Regions from separate parts of the Obesumbacterium proteus genome, predicted to be linked through region 2. Evidence: predicted binding sites of a transcription regulator. Region 2 holds the regulator's gene; each other region holds the start of a gene.
What was found. Region 2 encodes PurR, which represses purine synthesis genes. Its sites were predicted from a motif close to CANGCAAACGTTTGCNTG; they were not measured.

Region 1: purE (5-(carboxyamino)imidazole ribonucleotide mutase) is a predicted target of PurR. The motif match lies at 670-687, and genes of this name have one in related genera.
Region 3: galS (HTH-type transcriptional regulator GalS) is a predicted target of PurR. The motif match lies at 1,318-1,335, and genes of this name have one in related genera.

Annotation. Positions count from the first base shown of each region.
Region 1 is NZ_CP014608.1:4,338,457-4,340,733, forward strand. Features, by position in the region: gene DSM2777_RS20335 (sensor domain-containing diguanylate cyclase) at 1-265, opposite strand, end outside; gene purE (5-(carboxyamino)imidazole ribonucleotide mutase) at 779-1,303, shown strand; gene purK (5-(carboxyamino)imidazole ribonucleotide synthase) at 1,300-2,277, shown strand, end outside.
Region 2 is NZ_CP014608.1:3,361,412-3,363,688, forward strand. Features, by position in the region: gene DSM2777_RS16015 (ABC transporter permease) at 1-721, opposite strand, end outside; gene purR (HTH-type transcriptional repressor PurR) at 725-1,750, opposite strand; gene cydH (cytochrome bd-I oxidase subunit CydH) at 2,105-2,194, shown strand.
Region 3 is NZ_CP014608.1:2,673,139-2,675,415, forward strand. Features, by position in the region: gene yeiB (DUF418 domain-containing protein YeiB) at 41-1,240, shown strand; gene galS (HTH-type transcriptional regulator GalS) at 1,498-2,277, shown strand, end outside.

The DNA.
Region 1 (2,277 bases), 980 kb from region 2:
AGCTCGATAGTCCATAGGCACTGGCTATAGCGATCAGGTGTAAATGTGTGTTATTGAAGTGAAAACGAATCAAAATAATAATCGTTAAAAACATATGTAAAACAAAGACAATAGCGGTAGATACAGGGAAGAACGAGCGTAAAACGTCAAAGCGATGGGCGCCAAAGCGGATAAAAAATGCAAATAGACAAAATAGTAATAGGAAAGAAACAAAACTAAGAAAATGGCCTTTTGCCAGAAATGATGATTTTCCGTTTTCTAACATAGCGAACATCCTGTTCTCTAACCGCCATTAAGGTTAAGTTATATTTTCGTGTTATTAATTTAATAACTGCTGTATACCATTATATAAACTGGCATTCAATAGATTAAATCAATCATTACAAATTAAATCCACGTCATTAATTAAATTTATAGTACAACTGCAATAGATCGAATTATTATATATTTTAAAGTTAATAAATAAGTAGGAAGTTTATTCAGTTAGTCGTTCATTAAAGCATGATGGAAAATTAATCAAATAACTCAATATTATTATAGCCAAAATTTTTCAGGCTATTATTACAATATATCTCAGAAACATAGCCCTGCAAAAAACGACTGCACGATGTACATAACGTTGGTATCAAAAGGGTCACTTTCAGCATCAAAACTCAACGACGGCGATGCTACGCAACCGTTTTCGTCACTATAAACACGTGATATACTTCGCGCCTCTTTACTTGCTCAGCGCAGCTGGGTTACCAAAGTTAGTTCGTTAAACAGGAGCTTGCCATCAATGTCAGCCAATGTTGTTCCGGCTAACCCATCCGAGGCAAAAATTGCCATCGTTATGGGTTCCAAAAGCGATTGGGCTACCATGCAGTTTGCCGCCGAAGTTTTGACCCAGCTTGATGTTAAGTTCCATGTCGAAGTGGTTTCCGCTCACCGAACTCCTGACAAACTCTTTAGCTTTGCCGAACAGGCCAGCGAACGAGGTTTTGACGTCATTATCGCCGGTGCCGGTGGCGCAGCACATTTGCCAGGCATGCTGGCGGCAAAAACATTAGTTCCTGTACTCGGCGTGCCCGTGCAAAGCGCTGCGCTTAGCGGCGTAGACAGCCTCTATTCCATTGTGCAAATGCCGCGCGGTATCCCTGTTGGCACACTGGCTATTGGCAAAGCTGGCGCAGCAAACGCGGGATTATTGGCGGCTCAAATTTTAGCACTGCATGATCCGATGCTCGCACGTCGTATAGCGGCATGGCGTCAGGCACAAACAGATGAAGTGCTGGCGCATCCCGATCCACGGGAGGAAGCATGAAGCCCGTTTGTGTTTTAGGAAATGGCCAGCTTGGCCGCATGCTACGTCAGGCGGGTGAACCGCTGGGGATCACTGTTTTCCCCGTCGGGCTCGACGTTGATCCCGAAGCCGTTCCTTGGCAACAAGGCGTTATTACGGCTGAAATTGAACGCTGGCCAGAAACCCCGTTAACCCGCGAATTAGCTCGCCACAATGGTTTTGTTAACCGTGATATTTTTCCACGTCTAGCCGATCGTTTAACGCAAAAGCAGCTGTTGGATGAGCTGAACTTAGCCACCTCGCCATGGCAGCTACTAGCTTCAGCAAGCGAATGGCCAGAAGTCTTCGCCAATATCGGCCAATTCGCGATAGTGAAGCGCCGCACCGGCGGTTACGATGGACGTGGTCAATGGCGAATTCGCCCCGGTGATGAGGCTGAATTACCGACAGATGCTTACGGTGAATGTATCGTTGAGCAAGGCATCAACTTTTCTGGCGAGGTGTCATTAGTCGGCGCCCGCGCCCATGATGGCCATTGTGTGTTTTATCCTTTGACGCACAACCTGCATGAAGATGGTATTCTGCGAACTAGCGTCGCCCTTCCACAGCCAAATGCTCAGCTTCAGCAACAGGCAGAGCAGATGCTTAGCGCTATCATGAATGAACTGGGTTACGTCGGCGTGATGGCGATGGAGTGCTTTGTGGTAGGGGACAGCTTACTGATTAACGAACTTGCACCACGCGTCCATAACAGCGGCCACTGGACTCAGAATGGTGCATCGATAAGCCAGTTTGAATTGCATCTGCGCGCTATTCTGGATCTGCCACTCCCAACTCCCGTGGTCAGTACGCCTTCGGTCATGGTTAATTTGATTGGTACCGAGCTGAACTATGAGTGGATGTCACAGCCGTTAGTGCATCTTCATTGGTACGATAAAGAAGTACGCTCAGGGCGTAAGGTTGGCCATCTCAATTTAAATGACGCTAACGCTTCG
Region 2 (2,277 bases):
ATTGCCAAACTAACAACGCCAAGGTGGTTGGCTGCTGGGGTCCCAATAGAATGGCAATATCCACGGCGGATAGGCCAAAGGCAAGTACGCAAAACAGCGGTAGACGCAGAGCCACCAGTATTTGCGGGACTAACAGCGACCACCAGACTTTCTCACTGTGGTAACCCAATGCGTTACCCGCCTGTATTTGGCGGACGACATCGATTCGGCCCGCGATATTAAACGCCATCAAAAATAAAAAAGGCGTCTCTTTGATCACCAGTAAAAGAATTAAGGACAGGGCATAAGGGTCATTGACGATCGTCCAATCTGGCGGGCGCACAAAACTCGTCAGTGCTGGGGATATAATCCTGAGCAGCCAGCCTGAAGGGGATAACAGCAGTATGAGGCCGGTTGCCAGCGCAATATGCGGCATGGCCAAAATCGCGCTTGAAATAGCCCGAGCAGTGCCGCTGGCGCGCTGTATAACCTGTCCGCAAAGCGCTAATGCCAACCAAAGTGATATTAACGTTGCGGCAATTGCGCTCCATAAGCTTAGGCCAACCGAGCGCACTAACCCCGGCCATTGGAATAAAAGCGCCCACGGCTGGGTGAATGTATTGAGCGTGGAAATGTCAGACAGTGGCTGAGTCAGCGCCAAGAGCGCCGCCAATATTGGCAACGCTCCTGCTAAGAACAGCACAACGGGGAACAGCGCTAAAAGATAAGGGCTGTTCTTCATCACTTAGCGGCGATAATCCAGATATGGGCCATCGGCAACGGAGCGACGTTCCACGAGTTTTGGATGCACTTCAATCGTTTGGGAATCTTCACGCTTGCTCACGATACGGTCTAGGAGCATGTCAAAGGCCATTGAGCCCAAACGCTCTTTCGGCTGGTGGATGGTGGTCAACGCTGGCGAGAAGTAGCGAGCGTTGCGCACGTTATCATAACCGATCACCGATATATCCTGCGGTACGCGCAAGCCCATCTCATCGGCGGCGCAAATTGCGCCCATCGCCATGATGTCGCCGCCCACAAACACTGCGGTTGGGCGATTTTTTTGCGACAGGATCTGATGCATCGCTTTGTAACCGGATTCTGGTTCGAAATCGCCTTCTACCATCCACTCATCGCGGGCAGGAATATTGGCTTCTTGCAGGGCTTTCAGGAAGCCACGTAGGCGACCGCCGCCGGTGTTACGAGAAAGCTGACCGGTAATCGCGCCAATATCACGATGTCCACGTTCAATTAAATAGCGACCAGCTAAATAGCCACCTTCGAACGCATTATCCTGAATGGCATCCGTAAAATCACTGCGTTGCGTTCCCCAGTCCATCACTACCATTGGAATATTGCGGTAGTCCTCAAGGGTTTGCAGCAGGTTCTCTGGGTATTCAGAACACATCACTAACAATCCATCGACGCGTTTTTGCGCCAGCATCGCTAAATAAGCTTTTTGCTTTTCAGGATTATTGTGAGAGTTACATAGAATGAGCGTATAGCCTTGGCTGTAACAGGCGTTTTCAACGGCCTCAATCACCTCAGCAAAATAGGGCGCCTCGCTGGACGTCGCCAGCAAGCCGATCGATTTGGTGTGGTTAACTTTCAGGCTACGGGCGACGGCGCTGGGGGAGTAGTGCAATTCTTTAATCGCTTCCCAAACAGCGGTCTTGGTCTCTTCTGCGACAAAACGCGTCTTATTAATAACGTGAGACACTGTCGTGGTTGAAACGCCCGCGCGTTTTGCCACATCTTTAATCGTTGCCATGAAACAGATGACTCCTAAGCTAATGTAACTATGACATAGCTATTGTGTTAATCGTTTGCTTACGTACATCAAAATACACTGATTACAATCGCATCAAAGAGAGGAATATGCGGATATATCAAGCGCCAGCCTATTCTTTTACGTTATGAAAGCTGATACGTAGCAGTAAACCGTAAATTTTGGCCTATAAAATGCAAAAGGGGAAGTCAAAATTGTGTGTTAACAGAAAGAATAATCGAAAGTTTTACTGCGTGCGATCCCATTTAAGGTATGTGAAAATGATTTCACACACTTTCTGCAAGTGTTTATGTATAATCAAAATTGATCTGATAACGAAATGCGGGAGAAGAAGAAATGGAAACCGATCTGAAATATTCTCTAATGACAACGGTCGCAGCACTGGCTGTGATTGTTATCTTTAGTTTTGTTGCTGCGCTACATTGATTTATCGCTAAGTTTTCTATCGATAGCCGTTAACATGGCTAAAACAAAAGGCGGTCAATTGACCGCCTTTTTCATGTACGTCA
Region 3 (2,277 bases), 690 kb from region 2:
TTTGGGTATAGTAAAAGTATTTTCTATAGGGATCGTTGTTATGCTGCAGCGTTTGCAAAACTCTCAATCCGAAGCGGTAACAAAACCTGCCATGCTGAAAACACGCATTGGTACGCTGGATTTTGTGCGCGGGCTGGCGATTCTTTGTATTCTTTTAATGAACATCACCGGCTTTGGTTTACCTAAAGCAGCCTATCTTAATCCTGCCTATAACGGCCTACCTGATGGCGCAGATACGCTAACGTGGGGTCTGCTACATATCTTCGTGCAAGGCAAATTTTTAGCCATGTTTGCGCTGCTGTTCGGGGCAGGGCTTCAGCTATTGCTACCCAAAGGCAAACACTGGCTGCGTGCACGTTTATCTTGGCTAGTTTTATTCGGGCTCATCCACGCTATTTTCTTTTGGGATGGCGACATTTTATTGGCCTACGGGCTGATTGGATTAATCAGTTGGCGAATGATCCGGGATGCGACTTCAACGCTACAGCTGTTGCGCACTGGCCTTGTGCTGTATGCCATTGGCCTAGGACTGCTGCTATTACTGGGGTTGATTGCAGGGCCAGAGCCGAGTGCATTTTGGCTGCCGGGATATGCCGCCATTCAGTACGAAGGCATTTGGAAAATACACGGTGGTTGGGAAGCATGGCGTAATCGCAGTGATTTGCTCAGCGCAAATCTGATGGCGCTCGCGGTGCAGTATGGCTGGCAGCTCGCAGGGCTGATGCTGACCGGCGCTGCGTTAATGCGCAGTGGCTGGCTAAGCGGTAGTTTCAGCCAGCGGCATTATCGGCGAACGGCGCTTTGGTCGCTGGTGGTGGGATTAAGCATTCAGGTACCGACAACCATCGCGCAGTGGCAAAACGGTTGGGAATATCACGTTAGTGGCTATTTGCTTCAGGTGCCTGCCGAACTGACTGCGCCACTCATGATGATCGGTTATGTTTCGCTGATCTATGCATTCTGGCCACAAATCTCACGGCTTAAACTTGCCTTCGCTCTGCGGCAGGTTGGGCGCATGGCGTTGACGAACTATTTGCTGCAAACGCTGCTGTGCACCACGTTGTTTTATCAATTCGCCATGTTTAATCACTGGTCAAGAACGGCATTGCTGTGGGTTGTTCCGGTAGTATGGCTGGTTAATATTCTATTCTCGATATTTTGGCTGCGTCACTTCAAGCAAGGACCGGTTGAGTGGCTGTGGCGTAAATTAACGGCGCTTGGCACTCAAAAAAGAGATTAAGTCATGGCGTTTCAAGCAAATATTGAGGCTAGAAACACAGGTGAAAAGCGTGAACTGAAATAAACGTTAATGAAATGTATGAAAACGTTTTCTTTCCTGTGACATATTTCACGCAGCAATGATGAAAAACTGGGTAGCATAGCGCGGTCATATCACGTAAGTGCTTTCGACCCAGGGATCTCTATGAATGCCATTCGCTGTCCTGCACCATTCCGTGTTTATTTTTGTGCTTTTCTTTGCCGTCGTGAGCGTCGCGCATGATCACTATTCGTGATGTTGCTCGGCTGGCGGGGGTTTCCGTTGCGACCGTATCTCGCGTTTTGAATAATACGGCGATCACTACGCCGGAAACGAAAGCGGTGGTGCAGAGCGCCGTAGCCGAGCTCGGCTACCGTCCGAACGCCAACGCGCAGGCGTTAGCAACGCAAAGTAGCGATATGTTGGGTGTGGTGGTGATGGATGTTTCTGACCCGTTCTTTGGCGCTTTAGTTAAGGGTGTTGATGAAGTCGCTCAGCGTGAACGCAAAAATCTGCTGATTGCCAACAGCTATCACGATGCAGACAAAGAGCGAAAAGCGATAGAAATGCTGATCCGCCAGCGCTGCAATGCGTTGATTGTGCATGCGAAAATGCTATCTGACGATGAGCTGGTGGCATTTATGCATCAGGTGCCGGGGATGGTGTTAATCAACCGTATCGTGCCGGGCTATGAGCACCGCTGTGTGGGATTAAATAACTTAGCGGGTGGAAAAATAGCTACGCAGTTGCTGCTGGATAAAGGTCATCGGCGGATTGGCTTTTTGGGTTCGAATCATCAGATTGAAGACCAAGTGATGCGGCAGAAAGGATATGAAACCGCCATGCAATCCGCGGGGGTCGAAATCGGTAAAGCGTGGTGCGCCTACGCTTCGCCCGATCTTCAAGGGGGCGAGGCCGCAATGGTGGAACTCCTTGGCCGTAATCAGCAGCTGAGTGCCGTGTTTGCTTATAACGATGCAATGGCAGCCGGTGCTTTAGCCGTGTTGAAAGAAAACGGT